3 regions of the Pseudomonas wadenswilerensis genome follow, and region 3 is predicted to be linked to each of the others. Evidence: riboswitches for the same ligand, from Rfam matches in the RefSeq annotation. Region 3 holds a riboswitch; each other region holds the start of a gene.
What was found. Region 3 has a riboswitch for cobalamin ahead of LOY45_RS14140 (CbtB domain-containing protein). Riboswitches for the same ligand answer to the same signal wherever they lie in the genome.

Region 1: it holds a riboswitch for cobalamin, as region 3 does, so the genes downstream of both, cobO (cob(I)yrinic acid a,c-diamide adenosyltransferase) here and LOY45_RS14140 (CbtB domain-containing protein) in region 3, are expected to answer to the same signal.
Region 2: it holds a riboswitch for cobalamin, as region 3 does, so the genes downstream of both, LOY45_RS16230 (TonB-dependent receptor) here and LOY45_RS14140 (CbtB domain-containing protein) in region 3, are expected to answer to the same signal.

The regions. Positions count from the first base shown of each region.
Region 1 covers NZ_CP087191.1:4,381,706-4,391,754, reverse strand. Annotated here, with positions in the region: gene LOY45_RS20135 (AI-2E family transporter) at 1-860, shown strand, start outside; gene hda (DnaA regulatory inactivator Hda) at 1,018-1,722, shown strand; gene LOY45_RS20125 (C40 family peptidase) at 1,838-2,473, shown strand; gene LOY45_RS20120 (C40 family peptidase) at 2,608-3,141, shown strand; gene LOY45_RS20115 (O-methyltransferase) at 3,159-3,806, shown strand; gene LOY45_RS20110 (IS110 family RNA-guided transposase) at 3,858-4,787, opposite strand; gene LOY45_RS20105 (PQQ-dependent sugar dehydrogenase) at 5,035-6,351, opposite strand; gene LOY45_RS20100 (hypothetical protein) at 6,420-6,998, opposite strand; cobalamin riboswitch at 7,146-7,368, shown strand; gene cobO (cob(I)yrinic acid a,c-diamide adenosyltransferase) at 7,534-8,145, shown strand; gene LOY45_RS20090 (cobyrinic acid a,c-diamide synthase CobB) at 8,142-9,437, shown strand; gene bluB (5,6-dimethylbenzimidazole synthase) at 9,428-10,049, shown strand, end outside.
Region 2 covers NZ_CP087191.1:3,533,816-3,543,864, reverse strand. Annotated here, with positions in the region: gene LOY45_RS16235 (IS110 family RNA-guided transposase) at 1-124, opposite strand, end outside; gene LOY45_RS16230 (TonB-dependent receptor) at 376-2,517, opposite strand; cobalamin riboswitch at 2,627-2,832, opposite strand; gene LOY45_RS16225 (GNAT family N-acetyltransferase) at 3,005-3,562, opposite strand; gene LOY45_RS16220 (carboxymuconolactone decarboxylase family protein) at 3,658-4,002, opposite strand; gene lpxO (lipid A hydroxylase LpxO) at 4,196-5,095, opposite strand; gene ribD (bifunctional diaminohydroxyphosphoribosylaminopyrimidine deaminase/5-amino-6-(5-phosphoribosylamino)uracil reductase RibD) at 5,253-5,717, opposite strand; gene LOY45_RS16205 (MurR/RpiR family transcriptional regulator) at 5,794-6,699, opposite strand; gene LOY45_RS16200 (ABC transporter ATP-binding protein) at 6,782-7,546, opposite strand; gene LOY45_RS16195 (succinylglutamate desuccinylase/aspartoacylase family protein) at 7,565-8,677, opposite strand; gene LOY45_RS16190 (ABC transporter permease) at 8,687-9,382, opposite strand; gene LOY45_RS16185 (ABC transporter permease) at 9,396-10,049, opposite strand, start outside.
Region 3 covers NZ_CP087191.1:3,086,710-3,096,758, forward strand. Annotated here, with positions in the region: gene LOY45_RS14115 (hypothetical protein) at 1-76, shown strand, start outside; gene LOY45_RS14120 (vWA domain-containing protein) at 187-927, opposite strand; gene LOY45_RS14125 (magnesium chelatase ATPase subunit I) at 852-1,853, opposite strand; gene cobN (cobaltochelatase subunit CobN) at 1,855-5,613, opposite strand; gene cobW (cobalamin biosynthesis protein CobW) at 5,617-6,684, opposite strand; cobalamin riboswitch at 6,781-6,979, opposite strand; cobalamin riboswitch at 7,039-7,266, shown strand; gene LOY45_RS14140 (CbtB domain-containing protein) at 7,365-7,550, shown strand; gene LOY45_RS14145 (CbtA family protein) at 7,562-8,254, shown strand; gene LOY45_RS14150 (cobalamin biosynthesis protein) at 8,259-8,657, shown strand; gene cobM (precorrin-4 C(11)-methyltransferase) at 8,688-9,434, shown strand; gene LOY45_RS14160 (DUF1272 domain-containing protein) at 9,478-9,723, shown strand.

The DNA.
Region 1 (10,049 bases), 1.3 Mb from region 3:
TGCTGCTGGTGCTGGTGCCGATGCTGGCCAAGCAGCTGGTGCGCCTGTACGAGCTGGCGCCGCAGATGCTCGACTGGCTGCAGCACCAGGCCCTGCCCTGGGTACAGGCGCGCCTGGGTCTGGCCGACGGTTTCTGGAAGTTCGACAAGATCAAGGCGGCCATCAGCGAGCACATGGGCCAGACCACCGACATCGTCGGGGTCATCCTGTCCCAGGCCACCGCCTCGGGCCTGGCCCTGCTCGGCTGGCTGGCCAATCTGGTGTTGATCCCGGTGGTGAGTTTCTACCTGCTGCGCGACTGGGACCTGATGATGGCCAAAATCCGCAGCCTGCTGCCGCGTCAGCGCGAGGAGCGGGTGGTGGCGCTCGCGGGGGAATGTCACGAGGTGCTCGGCGCCTTCGTCCGTGGCCAGCTGCTGGTGATGCTGGCCCTGGGCATCATCTATGCCTCGGGGCTGATGCTGGTGGGCCTGGAGCTTGGCCTATTGATCGGCCTGCTGGCGGGCCTTGCGGCGATCGTGCCGTACATGGGTTTCATTATCGGTATCGGCGCGGCGATGATTGCCGGGCTGTTCCAGTTTGGTGGCGACCCCTACCCATTGCTCGGGATTGCAGCAGTGTTCATGGTCGGTCAGGCGCTCGAAGGCATGGTGCTGACGCCGTTGCTGGTGGGCGATCGTATCGGCCTGCACCCGGTGGCGGTGATTTTCGCGATTCTCGCCGGTGGTGAAATGTTCGGCTTTACCGGCGTATTGCTGGCCTTGCCGGTGGCGGCCGTGATCATGGTGCTGCTGCGCCATGTCCACGACCTGTATAAAGAGTCGGATATTTACGGCGGTGAAATCGACCCGGATCTGTAGCTTGATAGCACCTGGCTTGCATTGGTCGTTAGACGCTAATGCAAGCCTTTGATTTTACTTGTGGTCTGCGCCGATTGTGCGACTGGCGCCACGGGTATAAACTTTGCAGACTTTTCACAAAAGGCCCCTTGCGGTTCCCCGGAACTGCCCAGCCAGCATGAAACCGATCCAGTTGCCCCTGGGTGTGCGTCTGCGTGATGACGCCACCTTCATCAACTACTATCCGGGTGCCAACGCCGCCGCTTTGGGCTACGTCGAGCGACTCTGCGAAGCCGACGCCGGCTGGACCGAAAGCCTGATCTACCTGTGGGGCAAGCAAGGCGTGGGCCGTACCCACCTGCTGCAGGCCGCCTGCCTGCGCTTTGAGCAACTGGGTGAGCCGGCGGTGTACCTGCCCCTGGCACAATTGCTCGACCGCGGCGTCGAACTGCTCGACAACCTCGAACAGTACGAACTGGTGTGCCTCGATGACCTGCATGTAATTGCCGGCAAGCCGGAGTGGGAGGAGGCCATGTTCCACCTCTTCAACCGCCTGCGCGACAGTGGCCGGCGCCTGTTGCTCGCCGCCTCCAGCTCGCCCCGGGAACTGCCGATCAAGCTCGCCGACCTCAAGTCGCGCCTGACCCTGGCGCTGATCTTCCAGATGCGTGCGCTGTCGGACGAAGACAAGCTGCGCGCCCTGCAACTGCGCGCTTCGCGCCGTGGTTTGCACCTGACCGATGAGGTCGGGCACTTCATCCTCACGCGTGGTACCCGCAGCATGAGTGCTTTGTTCGACCTGCTCGAGCGCCTCGATCAGGCCTCTTTGCAGGCTCAGCGCAAACTCACCATCCCGTTTTTGAAAGAAACTTTGGGCTGGTAAGGCAGGGGCTAGAGCCTCGGCACATAAAAGTCACATTTTTTTCGATTGAATTTGCAAATCGATGCGATAGAAGGCATAGTCTCGGCTTCTTTAAATCCCAGACACGGTCGTGCCCATGCTAAATCGCTTCGCACCCCTCGTGCCCCTCGCACTCGTGACCCTGCTTTTTGGTTGCGCGACCACCGGTCCCGTATCCCAGCAGCAGGTTCAGCAGCAACCGGTTACCGCTCAGGTTTTGACCAAGTCCTCCGTCCAGGCGACGTTCGAGGAAGAGCTGAACACCGAAGCAGAGCTGCAAGATTTCGCCAGCAGCAAGCCTTACCAACTGCCCGCCCTGGCCGACAACATTCTCGAGCGCGGCATGTCGCTGATCGGTACCCGCTACCGTTTCGGCGGTACCTCCGAGAACACCGGCTTTGATTGCAGCGGCTTCATCGGCTACCTGTTCCGCGAAGAAGCTGGCCTCAACCTGCCGCGCTCCACCCGCGAAATGATCAACGTCAAGGCCCCGCTGGTTGCCCGTAACAACCTCAAGCCAGGCGACCTGCTGTTCTTCAGCACCAATGGCCGCGGCCGCGTCAGTCACGCCGGGATCTACCTCGGTGACGACCAGTTCATCCACTCCAGCAGCCGCCGCAGCGGTGGTGTGCGCATCGACAAGCTCGGTGATCGCTACTGGAGCAAGACCTTCATCGAAGCCAAGCGTGCACTGGCCATGGCTCCGGCCGCGACCACCCTCTCGCGCAACTGATCCTTCGACAGGTTTGACCACGGCGACGTAGCTGAAAAGCTCGTCGCCGTGCGTGTTTACAGAAAGCGTCTAATCTAAATTCTCAACTCTTTTCGGCTCTTGGCCGAAGCGGCTTCAGACAGGATGTTCTGACCATGGCGATGATGGCGCGCTTCGCTGTACTTTCCCTCGCAGCACTGCTCGGTGCATGCTCAAGTCATGCCCCGGCCCCGCGTAAAGTGGTCGAGCCTGCGGTCATGGCCCCGCAAGTCTATTTCTCCCCGGTTGCCGAAGACGTGCTGTTCCGCGCCCTGGGCCTGGTTGGCACGCCGTACCGCTGGGGCGGCAACACCCCGGATTCGGGTTTCGATTGCAGCGGCCTGATTGGCTATGTCTATCGCGATGCCGCCGGTATTTCGCTGCCGCGTTCGACCCGGGAAATGATCGGCATCCGAGCGCCGAGCATCGAGCGCACCGACCTGCAGTCCGGCGACCTGGTGTTCTTTGCCACCAATGGCGGTTCGCAGGTTAGCCATGCCGGCATCTATGTCGGCGAGGGGCGCTTCGTCCATGCCCCGGCCACCGGCGGAACGGTGCGCCTGGACTACCTGTCCAACAGCTACTGGCAAAAAACCTACCTGAATGCCAAGCGCGTGCTGCAGCCAGCGCATCTGGCGCGTAACCCCTGACCTTCGCGAGGTAGATGATGACCGCGCAGACGCTCTACCTCGACGACCCCCTCTACCACTACCTGCAAAGCGTGTCGCTGCGCGAAACGCCGTTGCTTGCCCGTTTGCGTGCCGAAACCCAGGCCATGCCCGAAGCGCGCTGGCAGGTAGCACCGGAACAGGGGCAACTGCTGGCACTGCTGGTACGCCTGATCGGCGCGCAGCGGGTGATTGAAGTGGGTACCTTCACCGGCTACAGCGCCTTATGCATGGCCCAGGCCATGGAACACGGGCAGTTGCTCTGTTGTGATCTTGAAGGCAGCTACAACGCCGTGGCCTGGCGCTACTGGCAGGAGGCCGGGGTCGCCGAGCGCATTGAACTACGCCTGGCGCCCGCCCTGCAGACCCTGGCGACGCTGCCGTCAGAGCGCTACGACCTGATCTTCATCGATGCCGACAAGGCCAACTATCCACACTACCTGGAACAGGCCCTGCGCTTGCTGCGGGTTGGCGGGCTGGTGCTGTTCGACAACACCTTGTGGAGCGGGCGGGTGCTGCAGGGAGCGCCGGACAGCGAAGACACCCGGGCGATCCAGGCATTGAACCTCACACTCAAGGATGACCCGCGGGTGGACCTGTCGATGTTACCGATTGGCGATGGCTTGACCCTGTGCCGCAAGCGCTGAGAGGGCGCTGGGTAATGGTGCATGCGATCTGTGTGGGAGCAACTGTCTTGATCAGGCTGTTTGCTCTCGCCAAGGGGTATTGTCCCGCAGCATTGCATTCAGCCTGACGATCAGCACCCGCATGTAAGCTACGAGTGCCACCTTGGCGCACTTGCCACGTGCCCGAAGTGCTTCGTAGCGTGCTTTAAATTCTGTGTTGTGACGGATGATGATCCAGCTCGACATGTACAGCACTCGCCTTACATGGGCCCGACCACCCCATATCTGGCGGTGCCCTCGATGGCTACCACTATCGTTGTTGTAAGGCGCTACGCCCACCAGCGCGGCGATCTGACGGCGGTCCAACTGCCCCAGTTCAGGCAGTGAGGCGAGCAGATTTGCGGCGGTTACCCGACCGATTCCGGTCACTGCCAATAACTGACGCGCCCTAGTATCGTCCAGTTGCACCATCGCCTGATCAATTTCTTCGTCGAGGCGTTTGATCAGCACTTTCAGCTGCTCTATATGCTCATCGAAGTGGGCCATCACTGTTGCCGAGCGACATTGCTGGCGACGCCGCTTGTCGTCATCACGGCTCTGCACAAATTGGGCGCGCTGCTTCACCAACTCGCGCAGCTCTTCGCGTTCAGGGCTGACCGGTTGGCCTTGAGGGGCGCTGAGGTGTGCAGCGAAGTCCGCAAGGACTTCGGCGTCGATCTTGTCGGTTTTGGCTTTTTTACCCATGGCATCGGCGAATTTTCGGGCACGGGCTGGGTTGATGCAGATGGTTTCCAGTCCTGCTGAGGCCAGGGCGATCAACACATCTTTCTCGTAGCCGCCTGTCGCTTCGATCAGCACTCGACTGATATTGAAGTCCTTCAGACGCTCAAGCAACGCCTCGAAGCCTGCGGAGTTGTTGGCCACTTCGAAGCGGATTTTCTGAGGTTTGATGCAGATTTCCAAAGTGGCTTTGGCAGTGTCGATTCCAACAGAAGACAACATGGCTGAACCCTCTTACACTCAGTTGTGAGAGCGCTCTGGCTTGGCCCACGCTTGTGATTCGAGAGGCGCTCAATCAACTGTTCGGGCTCGGGCCAGAGTGGAGAGGTGAATGGCAGCTTTGCTCCCACACGTGCTTTAAGCACTACCGGCGTACAGCTTGCCATTCACCGCTCTCACTTCTGATTCTATTCCTACCTCAAGACACAAGCCGGCCTTGCCGGCGATGGGCCGCATAGCGGCCCCCAGGTCACTTGGCCTTGCTCACCCGCCAGATCTTGTTGCCCACATCATCCGCCACCAGCAACCCTCCGCGCCGGTCGTTGATCACCCCGACCGGGCGGCCCATGGCCTTGCCCTCGTCATTGAGGAACCCGGTCAGCAGGTCAATTGGCTTGCCTGCAGGTTTGCCTGCGGTGCTGAACGGCACAAAGATCACTTTGTAGCCGCTGTGCGGCTTGCGGTTCCATGAGCCATGCTGGCCGATGAATGCGCCTTGCTCGAAAGGCGCCGGTAGCACGCCCTGCTCGGCAAAGGTCAGGCCCAGCGACGCCGTGTGCGGCCCCACTGCATAGTCCGGCGCAATGGCGCTGGCTACCAGGTTCGGATCAGAAGGGTTGACCCGCTGATCGACGTGCTGGCCGTAGTAGCTGTAGGGCCAGCCGTAGAAGCCGCCATCCTTGACCGAGGTAATGTAGTCGGGCACCAGGTCGCTGCCGATCTCGTCGCGCTCGTTGACGGCGGTCCACAGCTGGCCGGTATGGGGTTCCCAGGCCAGGCCGTTGGGGTTGCGCAGGCCGGAGGCGAATATGCGCTGCTGGCCGCTGGCCGGGTCGATTTCCCAGATCGCCGCACGGCCTTTTTCCTGGTCCATGCCGTTCTCGCCGACATTGCTGTTGGAGCCGACAGTGACGTAGAGCTTCTTGCCGTCACGGCTGGCGATCACGTTCTTGGTCCAGTGATGGTTCAGTGTGCCGCCCGGCAAATCAGCCACCGGCGTACCCGGGCCCTTGATCGAGGTGGCGCCGGATTCGTAATGAAAGCGCAGCAGGCGATCGGTGTCGGCGACGTAGAAGTCGTTGCCAACCAGGGCCATGCCAAACGGAGAATTGAGGTTCTCGATAAAGGTCGTGCGGGTTTCCGCGACGCCGTCATGGTCGCTGTCGCGCAGCAGGCTGATGCGGTTGGCGCTGGGGACGCCGGCGCCGGCGCGGTCCATGACCTTGCCCATCACCCAGCCGCGAATGCCCTTGCCGTCATCGGGCTTGGGCGGGGCATTGGTTTCGGCCACCAGGATATCGCCATTGGGCAGGGCGTAGAGCCAGCGCGGGTGGTCCAGGCCTTCGGCAAAGGCCGCCACCTGAGTGCCGGGCGCGGCCTTGGGCGTCATACCCCGGGGCCAGCCGATGGCCGGGGCGATGTTGACGGTGGGAATCAGGGTCTTGTTGGGTTCGGGCAATTGCGGCGACGGGCCGACCCCGTCGCTGACCTCCAGGCGCGCGTTCTCGCCGCACCCGCTTAATCCCGCAGTCACTGCCAGCAGCAGTGCAATCCGGCTGATGCCCATGTCGTTTCCCTCGCGATGATGGCCGCTATTGCCAGTAGAGGCGGATCAGGCGCGGGAGGTTCCCTGGTTCAGGCCTGCTTGAGCAGCAACGCCACCCCGGGGTGGTACTGGCCGGCTTCGTTGTGCAGCTTGCGGTAGGCGTAGGGGAAGTACCAGGCAATGGCGCAGGCGTTGTGCTTTTGCAGGTCGTCGACCAGGTCCTGTAGTTCTTCGGGGCTGGCGTGCTGGCCGGCTTTCCAGGGGCTGGCGAACAGCGCGGCGACCTTGAGCTGGCTGGGCGCGGCAACCTGGCGTGCGGCATACACGGTTTCGGCCAGGGCATTGTTCAGGTCCAGCCTGGCAATTTTCGGCCAGCGCTGGCTGGCTTGCAGGTAGGCGGCTTCTTCGCGGTTGGCGATGTACAGGTCGCAGCGACCTTCACGATCACCTTCATCGCGCTGCTTCTTGCTCTGATGCTGCTGCAGGGTCACCAGCTCGGCTTGCCAGGCGGCGGCCGAAAGCAGGCCGAGGTTGGCTTGGGCACCGTGCCAGTAGGGCGCATCGCCATCACCGAGGGTCTGGTTGAAGCGGTCGATACAATCGACCCAGCGCTCCAGGGCGGGGCGCAGGAATTCCAGGCGCGCATTGTTGATGATCAGGCCTTGCATGCTGCTCTCCCTTATAGTTGTGATCGAGTACAGCCGAGGTATGGCTATTTGATATCACTGAAGTCAGTGTTGCACAAGATGTCAAAGGCGCCATTGATCCAGGCCAGTTCAGCGCCTTTCATTGACGCTCCGGGTGCAACCCTCTAACCTTCGCGACTTGTTTCAGGTGCTCTGCAGGCGATGGCCTGGCAGGGTGAAACAGGGAAGCCGGTGGGCGCGCAAGGCGCGCGAATCCGGCGCTGCCCCCGCAACGGTAGGTGAGTCAAGGCCGCGCAGGGCCACTGGGTGCTCGACCCGGGAAGGCGCGCGGTCCCGGGTGTTCATGGCCCCGCTCACAAGCCCGGAGACCGGCCTGTTACAGCCAACGGCATCACGGAGGGTGATGCGCGGTTCCTCCGGCCTGTGCCGTAGCCCTGCGCGTTTTCCGTCTGCCATATCCATTCATTTGTCACGCCGTTCCTCGCCGCGAACCCTGAGCAGCCATAGACTGCTACGCTCGTTGCGGGTCGGCCGACAGTGGTTTGCGGAGAACCTCATGACTGAATCCACCGAGCGCGACGAACGCCACCTGGCGCGCATGCAGCGCAAGAAGGCCGTTATCGACGAGCGCATCGCCAATTCGCCTAACGAATGCGGCTTGCTGCTGGTGCTCACCGGCAACGGCAAGGGCAAGAGCAGTTCGGCCTTCGGCATGCTCGCCCGGGCCATGGGCCATGGCATGCAGTGCGGCGTGGTGCAGTTCATCAAGGGCCGCAACAGCACCGGCGAAGAGCTGTTCTTCCGGCGCTTCCCGGAACAGGTGCGCTACCACGTGATGGGCGAGGGCTTCACCTGGGAAACCCAGGACCGCCAGCGCGACATCGCTGCTGCCGAAGCCGCCTGGGCAGTGTCGCGGCAGATGCTCCAGGACCCGTCGATTGCCTTCGTGGTGCTCGATGAGCTGAACATCGCCCTCAAGCACGGTTACCTCGATCTGGACCAGGTCCTCAGCGACCTGCAGGCGCGCCCGCCGATGCAGCACGTGATTGTCACCGGTCGTGCGGCCAAGGATGAAATGATCGAACTGGCCGACACCGTCACCGAAATGGGCATGATCAAGCACGCCTTCCAGGCCGGTATCCGCGCCCAGAAGGGCGTCGAGCTATGAGGGATGCGCGCCATTGCCCGGCGGTATTGATCGCCGCACCGGCCTCCGGCCAGGGCAAGACCACGGTGACCGCCGCTCTGGCGCGCCTGCATCGCAACCAGGGGCGCAAGGTTCGCGTATTCAAGTGTGGCCCGGACTTTCTCGACCCGATGATTCTCGAGCGCGCCAGCGGTGCGCCGGTGTATCAGCTCGACCTGTGGATGGTCGGCGAGCAGGAAAGCCGCCGTCTGTTATGGGAAGCGGCGGCTGAGGCCGACCTGATCCTGATCGAAGGGGTCATGGGGCTGTTCGATGGCACGCCATCGAGCGCCGACCTCGCTCGTCATTTTGGTGTGCCGGTGCTGGCGGTGATCGATGGCACGGCCATGGCCCAGACCTTCGGTGCCCTGGCCCTGGGCCTGGCGCGCTATCAGCCGGACCTGCCGTTTGCCGGGGTGCTGGCCAACCGCGTCGGTACCCTGCGCCACGCTCAATTGCTCGAAGGCAGCCTGACCGAAGGGCTGCGCTGGTACGGCGGGCTGTCGCGAGAAACCGGCATCGAACTGCCGAGCCGCCACCTGGGCCTGGTCCAGGCCAGTGAACTGAACGACCTCGAAGCACGCCTGGATGCAGCTGCAGCCGCCCTGGGCGCCAGTTGCGATGCGGCTTTGCCGCCGGCGGTGAGTTTCGCCGCGCCGACCGAGCTTGTGAGCGAGCCCTTGCTGCAAGGTGTGCGCATCGCGGTCGCCCGCGACGAAGCCTTTGCCTTCACCTATGGCGCCAACCTCGACCTGCTGCGGGCCATGGGCGCGGAGCTGGCGTTCTTCTCGCCGCTGCATGACGTGAGTTTGCCGCAGGCCGACAGCCTGTACCTGCCCGGTGGTTACCCGGAGCTGCATCACCAGGCCCTGGCGGCCAACTCGCCGATGCTCGCAGCCATTCGCGCCCATCATCACGCCGGCAAGCCGTTGCTCGCCGAATGTGGCGGCATGCTCTATCTGCTCGATGCCCTGACCGATGTCGCTGGTGAGCGCGCCGAATTGCTCGGGTTGCTGGCTGGTGAGGCGGTGATGCAGAAGCGCCTGGCCGCCCTGGCCTTGCAGGCGGTGGAATTGCCCGAAGGTACCTTGCGCGGGCACACCTACCATCACTCGCTGACCAGCACCGGGCTTGAGCCGATTGCCCGTGGCCAGAGCCCCAACGGTGGCCGTGGTGCCGAAGCGGTGTATCGCTGTGGCCGGCTGACCGCTTCCTACGTGCATTTCTACTTTGCCTCCAACCCCCAGGCGTCGGCGGCGCTGTTGTGTCCATGACCGAGCATGCCTTTACCGAAGCCGAACGCGCGGCGGTCTACCGCGCCATTGGCGAACGCCGTGACATGCGCCACTTCAGCGGCGGCGAAGTCGCCCCTGAACTGCTTGCACGCCTGCTGCAAGCCGCGCATCAGGCCCCCAGTGTTGGCCTGATGCAGCCCTGGCGCTTTATCCGCATTACCCGACGTGAACTGCGCCAGCGTATCCAGGCCCTGGTGGAGGAGGAGCGGTTGCGTACCGCCCAAGCCCTGGGCGAGCGCTCCGACGACTTCATGAAGCTCAAGGTCGAAGGCATAAATGACTGTGCCGAACTGCTGGTTGCCGCGCTGATGGATGAGCGCGAAGCGCATATCTTCGGCCGCCGAACCTTGCCGGAAATGGACTTGGCATCGCTGTCGTGTGCGATCCAGAACCTCTGGCTGGCCGCCCGCGCCGAAGGCCTGGGCATGGGCTGGGTATCGCTGTTCGAACCCCGGGCCCTGGCCGAGCTGCTGGGCATGCCGGCCGGTGCCAAGCCGCTGGCAATCCTTTGCCTGGGGCCGGTGCACGAATTTTACCCGGCGCCCATGCTGGTGCTTGAAGGTTGGACCACGGCGCGTCCGTTGCACGAAA
Region 2 (10,049 bases), 450 kb from region 3:
TCAGACGCTCAAGCAACGCCTCGAAGCCTGCGGAGTTGTTGGCCACTTCGAAGCGGATTTTCTGAGGTTTGATGCAGATTTCCAAAGTGGCTTTGGCAGTGTCGATTCCAACAGAAGACAACATGGCTGAACCCTCTTACACTCAGTTGTGAGAGCGCTCTGGCTTGGCCCACGCTTGTGATTCGAGAGGCGCTCAATCAACTGTTCGGGCTCGGGCCAGAGTGGAGAGGTGAATGGCAGCTTTGCTCCCACACGTGCTTTAAGCACTACCGGCGTACAGCTTGCCATTCACCGCTCTCACTTCTGATTCTATTCCTACCTCAAGACACAAGCCGGCGTTGCCGGCGATGGGCTGCAACGCAGCCCCGGTTCACCTCAGAACGTGTAATCCACCGTCGCAAAATACGACCGCGGCTCACCCATCAGCCACTGCTCGCCACTGTGCGCAGTGGCCGCATAACGGCGGTCGAGCAGGTTGTTCAGCTGCAGGCCCAGACGCACATCCGGCAGCACCTGCCAGCCCAGGTTGGCATCGACCACGGTAAAGCCCGGCACGCTCTGGGAGTTGGCGGTGTTGGCATAGCGCTCATCGACATAACGCAGGCCCATGCCGGCGTCTACGTTGTGGCTGAAGCCTTTGCTGACCCACAGGTTGGCGGTCCGCCGCGGTACGTTGCTTGGGCGATTGCCAGCACGGGAAACGGTTTGCCCACCCACCGTCTGGTCGAAATCGTCGTACTTGGCGCGCACCACCGAGGCGTTGGCCGAGACATGCCACTGGTTGGCCAGGGCCAGCTCCAGGGTCGCTTCCAGGCCATCGGAGGTCTGCTGCCCGGCCTGTTCCTTCTGGTGGGTGTCGGGGTTGTCGACCAACAGCTTCTTCTTGACGATGTGATAGGCCGCCAGGGTCCACTCGCCACGGCCATCCCAGAACAGCTGCTTGAGGCCGAACTCGGTCTGCTTGGCTTCGGTCAGGTCGAACTTCTGTTGGCTCGGGCTCAAGGTCACCAGGTCGCTGACGCCATCTTCACTGGTGGAGTACTGGCCGTACAGACTCAGCTCGTCGTTGACTGCGAACACCAGCCCGGCGCGCCAGTTGCCGCCGTTGAGGCTGCGGTCAGTGCGGGTGTCGTTGACCAGGTTGTTGCGGTCGATGTGGTTCTGGTCGCGACGAATGCCGGTGACCAGCGACCAGCGCTCCGACAGCTGGGTGCGGTTCTCGGCGAACAGGGCGAAGGTGCGGGTGGTGCTGTCGGTTTGCGGGCGGGTCGGGCTGGCGCTGTGGAAGTAGCCCGGCGCCGGCTGCCACGGGTCGATGAAATCGCCGCCAATGTCGTTGTACGGCGAGTTGCTGTCGATGCCGAAACGGATGCGGTTGTACTCGGCGCCGACCACGGTTTTGCTGGCCAGGCCAAACAGCGAATGGTCGAAGGTGAAGCTCTGGCGGTCGCCGACCTGTTCCTGGTCGTGCCTGATCTCCAGGTAGCTGCCGCGCTCAAGCTGGCCGACGCCGCTGTTCCAGGTGTAGTCCTCGGCGTTGCGCCAGTGCCGGCGGCTCTTGAGGTAGTACAGCTGGTTGCTGGCGCTGATCGAATCGCTGATGGCCCAGTCGGTGTTAAAGCGGGTCCACTCGTCGTGGTAGTGCTGGGCCGAATCCTTGAGGTTGTAGTTTTTCTTGCGCAGGCTGTCGCGATAATGGCCGTCGATCAGCGGCGTGCCGAAGTAGTTCATCGGGTCGGCATCGCCGCGCTCGTGGGCGAGGGTGAAGCTCAGGTCGTCGCTGGCATCGAAGCGCAGGGCGGCGCTCATGGCCAGGTTCTTCGAGTCGCCGCGGTCGACCCAACCGTTGCTTTCCTGGCGGTTGAGGGTCACCCGGTAGCTCAGCCGCTCGCTCAGCGAACCACCGCTGTCCAGGCCCAGTTGCTGGCGGTCGTAGGAACCATAGCCCAGGCGCAGGTGGTTACGGATCTCGCCGGTAAAAGGTTTTTTCGGAATCACGTTGATCACCGCACCCGTGGCGCCTTCGCCGTACAGCACCGAGGCCGGGCCACGGATCACGTCGATGCGCTCGACCATCCACGGGTCGACCGGGAAGCTCTGGGTACCGGCGCCGGTGTACATGCGCGAGCCGTCGAACAGGGTCATCACCGAGCCGTGGCCGCTGAAGCCGCGGGCCGACAGCGCCGTATTGCCGTTGCCCGGGGTGGCGACCGAGGTGATGCCCGGCGAGCGGGTCACGGCGTCCTGCACGGTGAGGTTGTTGCGCCCGTCGATGACCTCGCTGGCGAGGCTGCTGGTGCTGGCCGGGGTGTCCATGGCACTGAGGTCCAGGCGCGAGCCGGTCGGCAGCGGGGTGGCCAGGCTGATGGTTTGGTTGTCGCTGCTGCTGGTGATGGCCGTCGAGGGCAGGGCCAGGGCAGAGGGGTTGGTGTCTTCGGCGAAAGCCGGCACGGAGAATGCCAGGCAGGGGGCCAGGGCATTGGCCGCCAGGGTATGAAGCTTGGAATTTCGGGACATGTCGTTCCACAGTCAACAGGAAGAATGAATCCCGGAGGGAACAACGCATGGAGGCATGGCGCACGCGCAGGCGGACGCCAACCGGCCTGCGCCCGCCCACCGCGGGGTTGCCAAACAGAAGCTTCAGGCCGGTCTCCGGGCTTGCGAGGGTCATGAAGGCCTTCACCTTCCCATGCCGAGGCACAGTGGTGTTTCGAAGGCTTCGCTCGCTTACCGTTGCGGGGGCAGCGCCGGACTGGTCATTTGCATGACGCACCGGCTTCCCGTTTCACCCTGCGCACGGCGGCGCAGGACACCTGAAACTGGCGCGCATCTGAACACCGAAAACCTTTGCAGTCAACGGCTTGCGTATCTGAGCAGATCAGTTTTTGGGTGGCGCTTCTAGGTCAACAGCATCGCCGGCAAGCCGGCTCCCACAGGGTTCGGTGTGCACCGTAGCTGTGGGAGCTGGCTTGCCAGCGATGAGTCCAGCTCAGACAGCGACGTCTCAACGCCCGCGCTTGCGCGACACCACCGCCTCGATATTCTTGCGCCCGATCAGCATTGGCTGCTTCGGCTCTTCCAGCCACTTGTACATCACCAGGCTGTCCACCAGCCCCAGGTGCGCATGCCGGTAGGCATTGGGCAAACGCCCGACGATGGCAAAGCCAAGCTTCTGCCACAAGGCCACCGCGACCTCGTTGCTCGACACCACCGAGTTGAACTGCATGGCCAGAAAACCCAGCTCCCGGGCCAGCTGCTGCGAGTGCTCGCACATCAACCTGGCGACACCGCGCCCACGGGCGGCGTCGCAGACCATGTAGCCGCAATTGCTGACATGGTTGCCGGGGCCGGCGGCATTGGCCTTGAGGAAGTAGGAGCCGAGCAGCACGCCATCCTCTTCGGCCACCAGGGTTCGCAGCGGCGCTTCCAGCCACAGCTGGCGAGCTTGCTCCTGGCTCATGGCCGGGTCGAAGGCATAGGTTTCGCGGGCGCTGACAATGCCCTGGAAGGTCGGCCAGAAAAGCTCGAAGTCGGCGGCGGTCATGGGGCGGATGTGGATCATGGTGGTTCCTGAAAACGGTTCGCCCGCTAGCTTATGCGAAAACGCCAGGAAGTGGGTGAGGCGCGGCGCGACCGCGCGCTCACGTGAGGGAGAGGTTACAGCCCAGCCTTGCCCACGGCATCCAGTGCCCGCGCCGAATACACCAGCGCCGCCCCGGCGTTCATGGCCACGGCCACGCCCAGGGCTTCGGCGATTTCTTCGCGGGTCGCGCCTTGCTTGACCGCCTGGGCCGAGTGCACGGCGATGCAGCCGTCACAGCGGGTGCTGACTGCCACGGCCAGGGAAATCAGCTCACGGGTCTTGGCGTCCAGGTGGTTGGTCCTGGCTCCGGCGCCACTGGCGGTCATGTAACCGTTAACCGTGTCGGGAGAGAGTTGCTTGAGATCGCCGATGCCGCCCATCAACTGATTACGGTAGGCATCCCAGTCCATCATGCTCATTGTCTTCACCTTGGTGTGGTTGGCAACTAGAACAGTGACGTTAGTTTTTTTTGCGGCAGGGCGCCGTTGCTCGATGGTCGGGGAAAGGCAAGACTTTGGGAGGGAGAGGGTCTCATCGCTGGCAAGCCAGCTCCCACAGAGAAAGCATGCACTGAACCTGTGGGAGCTGGCTTGCCAGCGATAGCGGTCTGAGTCAGATATAGATGAACACCAGCACCAGCGCCGCCACCACCGCCCATTTCTCCAGGTAGTAACGGGTGCGGTTGCGCTTCTTCAGCGCCTTGCCGCGCTCGCGGATCTTGTAGATGCGGGTGAACAGGCGGTTGATGCCGCCGGTCTTGTCACCGGCATCGTTGGGCGCGGCGGCCGCGGCCATCACGCTGCGGCTGAACCAGCGGTTGAACGCCGTGGCCCAGCGGTACTTGAGCGGACGCTCGACGTCGCAGAACAGAATGATGCGGTTGTGCTCGGTCTGGTTCGAGGCGTAGTGGATGTAGGTTTCATCGAACACCACCGCCTCGCCGTCGCGCCAGGCGTAGTTCTCGCCGTCGACGCAGATGTAGCAACCGTCATCGTTTGGCGTGTCCAGGCCCAGGTGGTAGCGGTACGAGCCTGCGTAAGGGTCGCGGTGGCGCACCAGCTTGGAGCCCGGCGGCAGGGTGGCGAACATCGCCGCCTTGACCGAGCCGATGCCCTGCAGCAGCTCGGTGGTGCGTGGGCACAGCTTCATTGCCGAAGGGTGGCTCTCGCCGTACCACTTCAGGTAGAAGCGCTTCCAGCCGCTCTTGAAGAACGAGTTGAAGCCGACGTCGTCGTAGTTCTGCGAGCTCTTGATCTCGCCGACGTGCAGCAGTTGCTGGGCCTCGGCGCGGATTTCCTGCCAGTTGTCCTGCAACGGCTTGAGCTCGGGGAAGGACTCGACTGGCAGGTACGGCTTGGCCGGCAGCTTGGAGAACAGGTACAGGAACACGTTGACCGGGGCCAGGAAGCTCGAGTGATCACCCAGCTGACGGGTGACCTTGTGCCGTACCCGGCCGCGGAAATGGACGTAGGCAATCGAGAAAACAAACAGTAGAACTAAGAAAATTTTCATGGGCGAATACTTGTCGATGTGGCGATGCGCCATGGCATAAGCCCGCCAGCATAAACAATCATGTCCACGGTTTGAACTAAATGTTACCGGTTATGTGCCCGACCATAGTGCTAGGCGCAACCGTTTGCCTTAACGATTCAGCCTGCGCGGTTGTCCCTCAGCAAACGTCGAGCGCTGCCCCGGCCCTGTTCAGGTAGGGCGTCAGGTCACCCGCCGCCTGTGCCTGGAGCAAGCCGATGATCACCTCTATGCCGGCCTGTTCGAGCAACGCGATACCCGCCCCGGCATTGCGCGGGTCGGGGTCGAGCATGGCAACGAACACGCGCTTGATGCCGCGCTTGATCAAGGCTGTGGCACAGGACGGCGTGCGGCCATGGAAGGAGCAGGGCTCGAGGGTCACGTAGGCCGTCACCCCGTCGGCATCGCCGTCGAACTGCGCCATGGCCATGGCTTCAGCGTGGTGTTGCCCTGGTGCTTGGGTAAAGCCGCGGGCAATGATCCGGCCGTCGCGCACCAGCACGCAGCCCACCGGGGGATTGGGCAGGCAGGTGGGCAAGGCGCGGCGGCCTTCGCTCAGGGCCTGGTGCATGAACAGCTTATCGCTGGGTGAAAAACAATCCATTGTCGTTCAGCTCCTGGGGTAGTGATGGCGCGAGTGCGCGTACACAGCGTAATCCAGCTTGCGCGCTTTTGCCGCCTCACTTGCGGGTGATTTTGCCGCCAGGGACATGCAGGTACGACATCACGCTTTCGGTCAGCTCGGTGGCCAGCTTCACCGCTTCCTTGTTGCGCGCCATGACCCCGGCCACCAGGCCTTCGATCAGCGCCAGCACGGCAATGCTGGAACTGGTCAGCACCGGGTGATCGGCAGCGGCGAACAGCACGTGACGGGCAATCGGCGTCAGCGGCGAGGCTGGCGAATCGGTAATGGCCAGCACCGTGGCGCCACGCTCATGGGCAAAGCGCGAGAGTTGCAGGGTGTCCTGGGAGTAGCGCGGCAGCGAAATAGCCAGCAGCACGTCCTGGTCAGTGATCGCTGCCAGGCGGTAGGCGGCGTTTTCGTTGCCGCCTTCCATGCTGATGGCGCAGGCATCGGCGCAGAACGGCACCAGGGTCGAGGCCGCCAGGCCCGCGAGGTAGACGCTGTTGCCAAAGCCCAGCACGTACACCTTGCGCGCCTGGGTCAGGCTGGCGATGAAGGCCTCGAAGGTCTCCGCCTGGTTGATGTCGCGGGTGGTCGCCAGGTTGCTGCTGGCGCTATGGATCTGCTCGTGCAGGCCGAACTCGCCCCCGGGGCGCTGGGCCAGTTCATTACGCAGCTTGTCCACGGGCGAGACCATCTGTTGCAGGGTGCTCACCAGCTCGGCCTTCATGCCGCTGTAGCCGCCCAGGTCCAGGGCCTTGGCCAGGCGGTTGACCGCGGCGGGCGAGGTGGCGGTGGCCTGGGCCATCTCTTCGATGGTCAGGGTCGCCGCCTTGAGCGGGTGACGCAGGATGTAATCGGCCACCTTGCGCAACGAGGGTTGCAGTTCGGCGAGGCTTTCCGACAGCTTGCGCATGACCGGCGAGGCGTAGACGGTGGTGTTCTTCGAAGTGCTCGACATCCGGCGCAAGGCTCCCTGAAAGATGGGTCGCAGTGTATCCCAAGCCACTCCCCGGCGTGCAGCCGGGGCGTGGCCTGGAGGCTTACTTGAGGCTGCCGGCAAGAAACTGGCGCAGACGTTCGGACTGCGGCCTGGCCAGCACTTCACGGGGGTGGCCGCGTTCTTCGGCAATGCCCTGGTGCAGGAACAGCAACTGGTTGGACACCTCGCGGGCAAAACCCATTTCATGGGTGACCACCACCATGGTCCGGCCTTCGCTGGCCAGGTCCTGCATGACCCTGAGCACTTCGCCGACCAGTTCCGGGTCAAGCGCCGAAGTCGGTTCGTCGAACAGCATCACTTCCGGCTCCATGGCCAGGGCGCGGGCGATCGCCACGCGTTGCTGTTCGCCGCCGGACATGTGCGCAGGGTAGGCATTGCGGCGATGGCTGACGCCGACCTTGTGCAGGTAGTGTTCGGCCTTCTCGCGGGCTTCCTTGCGGTTGATGCCCAGCACTTGCACCGGCGCTTCCATGACGTTGTCCAGGGCGCTCATGTGCGACCACAGGTTGAAGTGCTGAAAGACCATGCTCAGGCGTGCGCGCAGGCGTTGCAGCTGACGCGGGTCGGCGGCCCTGAGCCCGCCGCGGGAGCAGTTGCGCAGCTTGAGCTGCTCGCCGTTGACCAGGATCTCGCCGGCGTTGGGTTGCTCGAGCAGGTTGATGCAGCGCAGGAAGGTGCTCTTGCCCGAGCCGCTGGAGCCGATGATGCTGATCACGTCACCGGCGCTGGCCTGCAGCGAGACACCCTTGAGCACCTGATGGTTGCCGTAGCTTTTATGCAGGTCGTTGATTTGCAGTTTGTTCATCAGTAGGTACTCGGTGGGTCAGTCGGTGAGCAGGCGGCCCTGGCGAATCGGTGTGGTGCCGGCGACCTTGGCCAGCCACAGACCGGGCTGGGCAAAGCGCAGGCGTTCGCGGGCATAGAGGACGCCGTCGGTGCTGGCGCGGACCACGCTGTGGCGATCGGTCAGCGGGTCGATCACTTCGAACAGCGGGTCGCCGACCGTGACCCGCGCCCCCAAAGGTTGCAGATAGCTGACCACGCCGGGATGTTCGGCATAGGCATACTGGGCGCCGGCAAAGGGTGTGGCGGCGCAGCACTGGCTGGGCGCCGCGGGCCAGTCGCCGTTGATCAGGCCCTGGTCGGCGAGGTAGCCGAGAATCTGTTCGGCGCTGGCCTGGCATGCTTCGCGCCCGGTGTCGGCCATGCCGCGCAGTTCGACGGTGGTGGCCACGCAGGCCAGGGGAATCTCGGCCTCCGGGAAGTACTCGCGCAAGCGCAACCAGGGCACCGCACAGGCTTCATCGAATGCGTCGCCGCCGGCGTCTTCGGCCAGCAGCACCGCTTCGGCACCCAGGCGTGCTGCCAGCGAGCGCAGGGTTGGCCAGTTCTGCGGCAGGGCGTAGAGCAGCATCACCGATTCGAAATCGCAGTGCAGGTCGAGCACCAGGTCGGCATCGCAGGCGCTTTGCAGCAACAGGCGGCGCAGGCCGTCGAGCTCGCTGCGCGCTGCGGGCAGCTCGGCAAGGGTCGCGGCCATGGCCTGGCGAATCGTTGCCACGTTGGCTTCGCCATCGCTGCCCAGTTGGCCCTCCAGGCGCGCTACCAGCGCTTCGGTCAAGGGTGGGAAATCGCGGTTGAAGTTCTTGCCGCTGTTGAACTCGAATCGGCCCTGGTGCGTGGCCTGGAACATCTGGCCGATGCCGATCGGGTTGGCCAGTGGCACCAGCTCGATCACACCGCTGAGCCGGCCCTGGGCCTCGAGTTCGGCCAGGCGCCGCTTGAGCTCGACCGCCACCCGCATGCCGGGCAGTTCATCAGCGTGCAGCGAAGCCTGGATATAGGCCTTGCGTGCGCCGCTGCCGAAGCGAAACAGGCGCAGGGTGCGCTGGGTGCCGCAGGCACTCCAGGGCAGAACATGGTCAATTTGCTGCATGAAAGCTCCTTAGTGCTTGCGCGGGGCGAGGTAGACCAGCCAGCGGCGCTCGGCCAGCTTGAACAGGCGCACCAGCATGAAGGTCAGGACCAGGTAGATCAGCCCGGCGGTAATGAAGGCCTCGAAGGGCAGGTAGTAACGGGCATTGAAGGTTTTTGCCGCGCCGGTGATATCCACCAGGGTGACGATCGAGGCCAGGCTGGTGGTCTGCAGCATCATCAGCACTTCATTGCTGTATTGCGGCAGGGCCCGGCGCAGGGCCGAGGGCAGCAGGATGCGCCGGTACATCGTCAGGCGCGACATGCCCATGGCCCGGGCCGCCTCGACCTCGCCACGGGCCGTGGACCGCAGGCTGCCGGCCAGCAACTCGGCGCTGTAGGCGCTGGTGTTGATGGCAAAGGCCAGGCAGGTACAGAAGGTCGCGCTGGACAGGTACGGCCACAGCACACTGTTGCGCACCGCCTCGAACTGGGCCAGGCCGTAGTAGATCAGAAACAGCTGCACCAGCATCGGCGTGCCGCGGATCACATAGGTGTAGAGCCAGGCCGGGTAACGCAGCAGGCAGTTGCGCGAGACCCGCATCAGGGCCAGCGGAATTGCCAGCGCCAGGCCACAGGCCAGGGAGATCATCAGCACCTTCAAGGTCAGCAGAATGCCGTTGAGGTACAGCGGCAGGTTTTGCCAGATCAGGTGATAGTCGAGCATCAGGCAACTCCCCTCAGAGTTCGGCGGCTTTGCAGCCGACCGAGTAGCGTTTCTCGACGCCGCGCAACAGCAGCAGCGACAGGCTGGTCAGCAGCAGGTACAGGCCGGCCACGGCCAGGTAGAAGGTGAACGGCTGGTGGGTGGCATCGGCCGCGTTCTTGGCCTTGAACATCATGTCCTGCAAGCCGATCACCGAAATCAGCGCGGTGGACTTGGTCAGCACCAGCCAGTTGTTGGTAAAGCCCGGCAGCGCCAGGCGCACCATCTGCGGCACGCTGATCCGCCAGAACACCTGCAGGGGGCTCATGCCATAGGCCGCGCCGGCTTCGGCCTGGCCCTTGGGAATGGCCAGGAAGGCACCGCGGAAAGTCTCCGAGAGGTAGGCGCCGAAGATGAAGCCCATGGTGCAGACCCCGGCAATGAACGGGTTGATGTCGATGTACTGCTCGTAACCCAGGGCCAGTGCCAGGCGGTTGACCAGGTCCTGGCCGCCATAAAACACCAGCAGGATCAGCACCAGGTCGGGGATGCCGCGCACCACCGTGGTGTACAACTCGCCCAGGCCTGCCAGCCATTTGACTGGCGACAAGCGACAGGCCGCGCCGATCAGGCCGAGGCTGATGGCCATGGCCATGGCCAGCAAAGCCAGGTTGATGGTCAGCCAGGC
Region 3 (10,049 bases):
TCATTTGATTGAAGAAGTTCGTGCCGAGTTGAGCGAGAAAGGTTATACCCTGCAGCCTTGGTCGATGCCCAAGTAATAGCGGTTAATTGCCAAAGGCGCTGTATTCGCGCACGCCTTTGGCAACTTTGCTATAACTCGCTGGACAAACTGCGACACTTGGCCGCAGTTGTTTTTATTGATACCAGGTTATCCGCCGAGTACCGCCAGTGTCTCCAGGTGCTGGTAATCGGCATGCAGTTGTTGCGCAAGTAACTGTGCCCTTCCCAGCTTGACCGGCGAACTTTCGATATCCACCAACAGCGATTGGCAAGGCAGCGGCTGTAGCGCCTGCCAAGCCTTGAGCCGGCCATCGGTCACGATCAGGCATCGCTGCAGTTCTGCCGGATAGCGTCGTTGACGCTCCTGCAGCCAACTCCGTGCCTGCTCCAGTGCCGCCAGCAATGGCGTACCGCCCCCCGCCCCCAACGCCTCCAGCCACGGCTGCAAGCTCGCCGAGGCTTTTAGCCCGTGACGTTGCCAGCGCGGCGCATTGCCGCTGGCGGTGAGCAGGGTCAGTCGCGCGCGGTTGCGGTAGGCCTGATCGAAAAACCCCGCCAGCATGCCCTTGGCCCGGCTCAGGGCCTGGTGACGGCGGGTTGACGCCGAAGCATCGACAATCACCAGCCACAGCTCTTGGGCGCTGGCCGTGCGCTGCTGCCAGCACAGGTCGTTGCGCGTGCGCGGGCGGCCCTTGAGCAAGGTCGCCGGCCAGGCCACCGCGCCGGATGCCGCCTGCTTGCCACGCCCACGCGGGCCCGCAGTCAGTGCACCGGGTCGGGGTCTGGCATCCGCGCTGGTGTGCCGGCGGATGCTCAGGGCTTTTTTGCCCAGCTCGGTACCTCGCGCCGGGCGCCGCTCGGGGTGGCTTGTGGCGGCAGTTCGCCCCATTGACCCTGGCCTTGCTGGCCGGCCGATGGCGGCATCGCCCCACCGTTGTCTGGCGCTTGCGATTGTGGCGCCGGGGCTTCACGGCGGCGATGGCGCAAGGCGAATTCGGCCACGGCATCGATATCCTCAGCTTCGATCGCCAGCGCTCCGCGCCAGGCCGCGTGGGCCCGGGCCGCACGCAGCCAGACCAGGTCGGCACGCAGGCCATCGACGCCAGCGGCAAAGCAGCGCTCGGTAATCTGCGCCAGGGCCAGGTCGTCCAGGGCAATCTGTTGCAGGCGTTCACGGGCGCCATGGCAACGCTCGCGCAGGGCCGCCTGAGCGGGTGCCCACTGGGCACAGAACGCCTCGGGATCACTGTCGAAATCCAGGCGCCTGCGAATGATCTGGCCACGGGCTTCGGGCAACGGCTGGCCCTCGAGCAGCACATTGAGGCCGAAGCGGTCGAGCAATTGCGGGCGCAACTCGCCCTCTTCCGGGTTCATGGTGCCAATCAGCACGAAACGGGCACTGTGGCGGTGGGAAATGCCGTCGCGCTCGACCCGGTTGGTGCCACTGGCGGCGACGTCCAGCAACAGGTCGACCAGATGATCCGCCAGAAGATTGACTTCATCGACATACAGCACGCCGCCGTCGGCCTTGGCCAGCACCCCGGGGGAAAACTGCGCCTTGCCCTGGCCCAACGCCGCATCCAGGTCGAGGGTGCCGACCAGGCGCTCTTCGCTGGCACCCAGCGGCAAGGTCACGAACGGCCCCGCTCCGAGCAAATCCGCCAGGCCCCGGGCCAGGGTGCTCTTGGCCATGCCGCGCGGGCCTTCGATCAGCACGCCGCCGATCTTCGGGTCGATGGCGGTCAGGCACAGCGCCAGTTTCAGCTCATCGGCGCCGACCACGGCAGCCAGGGGGAAGTGTGCAGGTTCACTCATTTCAATTCTCTTCTTCGCCGTCCAGCAGCTGTTCTTCCAGGGCTTCGCGGTACTCGCCGGGCTCCTGCCAGAGCCCGCGTTGCTGGGCTTCGAGCAGGCGCTCGGTGATGTCGCGCAGCGCCTCGGGGTTGTGCTGGCGGATAAAGTCGCGGGTCGGGCCATCGAGCACATAGGCGTCGGCCAGCGACTGGTAATGGTGGTCGTCGATCAACTGCGTGGTGGCATCGAACGCGAACAGATTGTCGACGGTGGCAGCCAGTTCGAAGGCACCTTTATAGCCGTGGCGCTTGACCCCGTCGATCCACTTGGGGTTCAGCGCCCGGGCACGGATCACCCGGTTCAGCTCTTCTTTCAGCGTGCGGATGCGCGGCCGATCCGGCTGGCTATGATCGCCGTGGTAGCTGGCGACGCTGCTGCCGCCCAGGCTTTCCACGGCGGCGAGCATGCCGCCCTGGAACTGGTAGTAGTCGTTGGAATCGAGCAGATCGTGCTCGTGGTTGTCCTGGTTCTGCACCACCGCCTGCACCTGGCTCAGGCGCCGGGCAAAGTGGGCGCGCGCCGGCGTGCCGTCATCGGCAGCGCCGTAGGCATAGCCACCGTGGTTCAGGTAAACCTCGGCCAGGTCCTGGCGGTCATTCCACAGGCGCCCGTCGATGGCATTCTGCACGCCAGCGCCATAGGCGCCCGGCTTGGCCCCGAACACCCGCCAGCCGGCCTGACGGCCCGCCTGTTCGGCATCCACACCCTGGGCCAGCAATTCAGTACGTTCGCTACGGACCTTGGCCGCCAGGGGGTTGAGGTCATCCGGTTCATCCAGTGCCGCCACCGCTTGCACAGCAGCGTCGAACAGTTTGATCAGGTTGCCGAAGGCATCGCGGAAAAAACCCGAGACGCGCAAGGTGACGTCCACCCGCGGCCGGTCGAGCAGGCTCAAGGGCAGGATCTCGAAATCGTCGACCCGCTGGCTGCCGCTGGCCCACACCGGTCGCACACCGAGCAAGGCCATGGCCTGGGCGATATCGTCACCACCGGTGCGCATGGTCGCCGTACCCCACACCGACAGGCCCAGTTGGCGCAGGTGATCGCCATGATCCTGCAGATGACGCTCGAGGATCAGGTTGGCCGAGGCAAAGCCGATGCGCCAGGCGGTGGTGGTCGGCAGGTTGCGCACATCGACAGTATAGAAGTTGCGCCCGGTCGGCAGCACGTCCAGGCGCCCGCGGCTTGGCGCGCCACTCGGGCCAGCGGGCACGAAACGGCCGTCGAGGGCAGCGAGCAGGCCGTGCATTTCTGCCGGGCCGCAGCCGTCCAGTCGCGGTGCGACCTGCTGCTCCAGCGCCTCGAGAATGGCCTGCACTTGCGCCCATTCCGGGCCGCCGACAAGCTGCACGGTGCCGTCGAGCATCTGCTCGATCAACTGGCTGGCATACAGCTCCAGGCGCTCGCGGGTATCGCCCGCCGTGCGCCATGCCTCGTCCAATGTAGCCAGCAGTGAAGGCCTCGGGCCCTGCCAGGGTTGGCCAAGGTCGCAATCGAGCGGATCGAAGCCCAGGTTCAGCGCCCTGGCCAGGGCCCGCAACAAACTGCCGTTGGCCCCGCGCCCATCACCGCGCTCCACCCGCAACAGGGCCAGCAAGGTATCGGTGCGCAAACGCCCGGCAGGCGACTCGCCGAACACATGCAGGCCATCGCGGATCTGCGACTCCTTGAGGTCGCACAGGTAGGTGTCCAGGCGCGGCAGCCACACCGCGGCATCGTCCAGCGCACCTTCGATCTGCAGCTCGCGGTCGATATGGTTGTCGCGCACCAGCGCCAGGATGTCGCGCTGCAGCTCGCGGGCCCGGCGCGGGTCGAGCAACTGCGCCTCGTAGTACTCGTCGGCCAGCAGTTCCAGGTGACGCAAGGGCCCATAGGTTTCGGCGCGGGTCAGCGGCGGCATCAGGTGGTCGATGATCACCGCCTGGGTGCGCCGCTTGGCCTGGGCGCCCTCACCCGGGTCGTTGACGATAAACGGGTAGATGTTCGGCAGCGGGCCGAGCAAGGCGTCCGGCCAGCAGCTGTCGGACAAGCCGACGCCCTTGCCCGGCAGCCATTCCAGGTTGCCGTGCTTGCCGACATGGATCAGCGCATCGGCGGCAAAGCCGTGACGCAGCCAGAAGTAGAACGCCAGGTAAGCGTGCGGCGGCACCAGGTCGGGGTCATGGTAGACCGCGCTCTGGTCCAGCTGGTAACCACGGGCCGGCTGGATGCCGACGAAGGTCAGGCCGTAGCGCAGGCCGGCGATCATCATCCGCCCGCTGCGGAACATCGGGTCCTGGCTCGGCTCGCCCCAGCGTTCGCGCACGGCTATCTGGTTGGCCTCGGGCAAGGCGGCAAACGCCGCCAGGTAATCCTCCAGGGCCATGCTCTGCATGCACGGGCGCAGGTCGAGGCTGTCCAGGTCATTGCTGACGCCACCGAGCAAGGCCTGGATCAGCGCCGTACCACTGGCGGGCAAGGGGGCCAGGGGATAGCCCTGCGCCTGCAAGGCGCGCAGGATATTCAGCGCCGCGGCCGGGGTGTCGAGCCCCACGCCATTGCCGATGCGGCCATCGCGGGTCGGGTAGTTGGCGAGGATCAGCGCCACACGCTTCTGTGCGTTGGGTAGCTGCGCCAGGTCACACCAGCGCCGCGCCAGCTCGGCGACAAAGTCCATGCGCTCGGGCTGGGCACGGTAGCAGACCACGTCGGACTGGCTGCGCTCGCTGCGCCAGGCCAGGTCCTTGAAGCTGATCGGCCGGGTGATGATGCGCCCGTCCAGCTCCGGCAAGGCGATGTGCATGGCCAGGTCGCGGGCACCCAGGCCCTGCTCGCTGGCCTGCCAGGCCGGCTCGTTGTCCTGGGCGCAGATCGCCTGCAACACCGGGACATCGCGGCGAAACGGCCGCAGGTGCGGCTGCTCGGGGCTCGACTGGGCAAAGCCTGTGGTGTTGATGATCAGTGCAGCGTCGACCTGGTCCAGCCAGTCCTCGACCTGCTGCAGGCAACCGGCCTCCTTGAGGCTGGCCACGGCAATCGGCAAGGGGTTGAGCCCGGCCAGCTGCAAACGCTCGCAGAATGTATCGATGAAGGCGGTGTTGGCCGCCTGCAGGTGCGAGCGATAGAACAGGATCGGCACCACCGGCTGCTCGACCTGCCACTCGCCGAACCAGTCCTCCAGCGCCGCAGCCGCCTTGCGCGGGTGATACACCGCAGTGCGCGGCAGTTGTTGCGGCTCGCTCCAGGAGTAGGCGCAATTCAAGTACTGGCTGGCGAGGCAGTTGAACAGGTTCAGGGCATTGGCCTTGCCGCCCTGGCGCAGAAAGTGCCAGAGCCGTTCGGCCTGCTCGGCCGGCACCGTGCTGAGGCTGGTCAGCTCCGGGTCCGGACGGTCGTCGCCCGGCACCAGGATCAGTTGTACACCACGGGCGGCCAGCTCCAGCAGCTGTTCCACACCATAGCGCCAGTAGCCGACGCCACCGTGCAGCGACACCAGGATGACCTTGGCATGGCGCAGCACCTGGTCGACATACAGGTCGACCGAGGCGTGATTCTGTACCTGCATCGGGTTGGCCAGACGCAGGCTGGGGAAATCCTCGGGCAACTGCTGGGCGGTTTCGGCCAGCAGCGCCAGGTGCGAGTCACCGCTGCAGAGGATTACCAGCTCGGCCGGGGTCTGGCCGAGGTCGGCAATGCTGTCGTCCGGTACAAAACCACCGGGCTGGGTCCGCAGCAGGTGCATCGGTCAAGCGCCCAGGGCGGCGCGCAGGCTCGCTTCCAGTTGTGCCGCATCCAGTTCCTGGCCAATCAGCACCAGGCGCGTGGTGCGCGGCTCTTCGCTGCGCCAGGCGCGGTCGAAGTGCTTGTCGAAACGGGTGCCCACGCCCTGGATCAGCAGGCGCATCGGCTTGCCCGGGATAGCGGCAAAGCCCTTGACCCGCAGGATGCCGTGCTGCACGACCAACTGGGTCAGGGCATCGAGCAACAGGCTTTCGTCGGCTTGCGGCAGCTCGATGGAGATCGAGTCGAAGGCGTCGTGATCATGGTCGTCGTGATCGTCACCGTCGTGGTGCGAATCGTGGTGGGTGCGGCGGCCATCGATATGCGCCTCGGATTCGGCGCCCAGGCCCAGCAGCACGTCCAGCGGCAGACGGCCGCTGCTGGCTTCGATCACCTTCACCGCCGGTGGCAGCTCTTCTACGACTTCGGCGCGCACCTTGGCCAGGTCGTCGGCAGCGATCAGGTCGGCCTTGTTCAGGACCACCAGGTCGGCGCTGGCCAACTGGTCGGCGAACAGCTCGTGCAGCGGCGATTCGTGGTCCAGGTTGGGGTCGAGCTTGCGTTGGGCATCGACCTGGTCCGGGTAGGCGGCAAAGGTGCCGGCGGCGACGGCCGGGCTGTCGACCACGGTGATCACCGCATCGACCGTGCAGGCGTTACGAATCTCTGGCCACTGGAAGGCTTGCACCAGGGGCTTGGGCAGGGCCAGGCCGCTGGTTTCGATGAGGATATGGTCGAGGTCGCCGCGACGGGCCACCAATTCGCGCATCACCGGGAAGAACTCTTCCTGCACGGTGCAGCACAGGCAGCCGTTGGCCAGCTCATAGACGCGGCCGTTGGCCTCTTCTTCGCTGCAACCGATGCTGCACTGCTTGAGGATTTCGCCGTCGATGCCCAGCTCGCCAAACTCGTTGACGATCACCGCGATGCGCCGCCCCTGGGCGTTGTCGAGCATATGCCGCAGCAACGTGGTCTTGCCCGAGCCGAGGAAGCCGGTAACGATGGTGACGGGGAGTTTGGCCAGTGTTTTCATGTCGATGCCCTTGGCAGGATGGCGGGCATGCGGGACGAGCGCCAAAGGTGTCACGCACCTGGCCTGTTCGCCACCGGATCACCCCGCCCGGTTGAATGTCGGAAACTGTCCGAGGCAGGTCTCCTGGCTTGCATTGCACCGGCGCCAGGGCCAGTCGAACGACGCCTTCCCGCACGCGGTGCAGTGGCTGTGTCGAACGCTTCAATGCTTACAGTTGCGGGGGCAGCCGCGGCTTCAACCGCGTTCCCGTCTTAGCTTCGGCCAGCGCCGAAGAACCTCGAAGCGGCTAGGCTACGCAGTGCCCGGTGAGCGGTCAACTGCTGTCACGATTGACGCCTGCCCGCGCCCGTGATTTGCTAACGCCATTCGTTTGGGTGCCCCTTGAGGGTGAAACTGGGAAACCGGTGCGTCATACACTTCTTTATTTGGTGTACGACAAGTCCGGTGCTGCCCCCGCAACGGTAAGTGAGAAAAGCGTCAGAACCACTGTGCCCGCTGCCTGGCATGGGAAGGTGACGCCTGTGGTGTGGCCAGCTGCCAACCCTCACCAGCCCGGAGACCGGCCCGACGCTTGACCGAACAAACCCGCGGTGGGCGGGCGCTGTTACACCCCCTGGGCGATCCTCGCGCAGGGGTTGGCTGCGCTTGCCTGTTGCCGACAACACCAAGAGGAAAGCGCCATGCGTACCAGTACCGCCAGTAATGAAGCCGTTACCCCTTCAAGCCTCAGCCAGCGCCTGCTGGTTGCTGTCGGCGCCTCGCTGCTGGGCCTGTGCCTGGTCTACTTCGCCGGTTTCTCGCACATCGAAGCGGTGCATAACGCCGCCCACGATACCCGCCACAGCGCCGCCTTCCCTTGCCACTGAGTGCTGCCCCGATGATCAAGCGTATCGCCAGTACTGCAGGCTTTACCGGCCTGCTGGCCGCCCTGCTGCTGACCCTGCTGCAAAGCTTCTGGGTCGCGCCGCTGATTCTCCAGGCGGAAACCTATGAAAGCGCCGCGCCTGCGGTCGAGGCGCCCCATGAACATGCGGCCGGTACCGCCGAGCATCATCACGACAGCGAAGCCTGGTCGCCGGAAGACGGCTGGCAGCGGGTGCTGTCGACCACCGGCGGCAACCTGGTGGTGGCGGTCGGTTTCGCCCTGATCCTCGCCGCGCTCTACACCCTGCGCGCACCGAAGACCGTGATCAGCGGCGCGCTCTGGGGCCTGGGCGGCTTTGCCGTGTTCTGCCTGGCGCCGACCCTGGGCCTGCCCCCGGAGCTGCCGGGTACTGCTGCCGCCGACCTGGCCCAGCGCCAAGCCTGGTGGGTCGGCACGGCTGCCGCCACCGCCGTCGGTCTGGCCTTGATCGCATTCGCCCACAACTGGCTGCTGAAGATAGTCGGTGCAGTGTTGCTGGTGGTGCCTCACGTGATTGGCGCGCCGCAGCCTGAAGTCCACCAGATGCTCGCCCCAGAAGCCCTGGAAGCCGAGTTCAAGGTCGCTTCGCTGCTGACCAACGCCGCGTTCTGGCTGGCCCTGGGCCTGATCAGTGCCTGGCTGTATCGCCGTTCGAGCCAGGCCTGAACGGATGCAGCTGTACCTCGGCCTGGGTTGCCGTCGCGGCTGCCCGGCCGACGCCCTGAGCGACCTGCTCACGCGTACCCTGCTCGCCCATGACCTGCCGCCCGGCGCGGTCATGGGCCTAGCCAGCATCGACCTCAAGCACGACGAACCCGGCCTGCATGAACTGGCCCGGTGCCTGGGCGTGCCGCTGCTGTTCTTCAGTGCGGCGCAACTGGCTGTTTTCGAACAACGCCTGAGCCATCGTTCTGCGGTGGCTTACCGGCACAGTGGCTGTTATGGCGTGGCCGAGAGCGCCGCCCTGGCCCTGGCCGAGCAACTTGGCGGCCCGGCCCGCCTACTGGTACCCCGCACCCTGCAGGCCGACGCCAGCCTGGCATTGGCCTGCACCAGCGGTTTTCGCTGATAATCTGCACTTTCCCCGCAAGGACTCCCCATGACCGTCTATTTCATCGGCGCCGGCCCCGGCGATCCGGAGCTGATCACCGTCAAGGGCCAGCGCCTGATCCAGCGCTGCCCGGTGATCATCTACGCCGGCTCCCTGGTCCCGGCCGCAGTGCTGGAAGGTCACCGCGCCGAGACCCTGATCAACAGCGCCGAACTGCACCTGGCGCAGATCATCGAGGCGATCAAGCGCGCCCATGATCAGGGCCATGATGTGGCCCGGGTGCACAGCGGCGACCCCAGCCTGTATGGCGCCATCGGCGAGCAGATCCGCTACCTGCGCGAGCTGGGCATTCCCTACGAGATCGTCCCCGGCGTCACCGCCGTTGCAGCCAGCGCCGCCCTGCTCGGCTGCGAGCTGACCTTGCCGGACATCGCCCAGAGCGTGATCCTCACTCGCTACGCCGACAAATCACCGATGCCCGCTGGAGAACAACTGACCGATCTTGCCCGCCACCAGACCACCCTGGCCGTGCACCTGGGGGTCAAGCACCTGGCAAAAATCGTCGAAGAACTGCGCCCGCACTATGGCGCTGACTGCCCGATTGCCGTGGTGCACCGGGCGACCTGGCCGGATCAGGACTGGGTGCTGGGGACCCTGGAGACGATTGTCGAGCTGGCCGCGGCCAAGGATTTTCGCCGTACCGCGCTGATTCTGGTGGGCCGGGTGCTGGGTAACGACACCTTCTCGGAGTCGGCGCTGTACCGCGCCGGGCATGCCCACCTGTACCGGCCCTGAGCGTATACACTGACGATTCCGATCCGCCTGCGAGGACCTGACCATGCTCGAACTGCGCCCGAACTGTGAATGCTGTGGCACTGATCTACCCGGCGAGAGCCCGGACGCGTTGATCTGCTCGTTTGAATGTACCTTTTGCCGCGACTGCAATGAGCGTCAGCTCAAGGGCCAGTGTCCCAATTGCGGCGGTGAGCTGGTCAAGCGCCCGGCGCGCTCGGTGGCCAAGCTGGTCAACAACCCGGCGTCGACCCAGCGGATCGTCAAGGAACAGGGCTGCCCGAGCCATTGAGGTAAACCTGACTGGCAAGGCTTTGCCTTGCATCGCCGGCAAGGCCGGCTCCCACGATTGATCTGTGTACGCTGCCGAACCTGTGGGAGCTGGCTTGCCAGCGATGGGTTTCGTCAAGGAACAGGGCTGCCCGAGCCATTGAGGTAAACCCGACTGGCAACGCTTTGCCTTGCATCGCCGGCAAGGCCGGCTCCCACAATTGATCTGTGTACGCCGCCGAACCTGTGGGAGCTGGCTTGCCAGCGATGGGTTTCGTCAAGGAACAGGGCTGCCCGAGCCATTGAGGCAAACCTGACTGGCAAGGCTTTGCCTTGCATCGCCGGCAA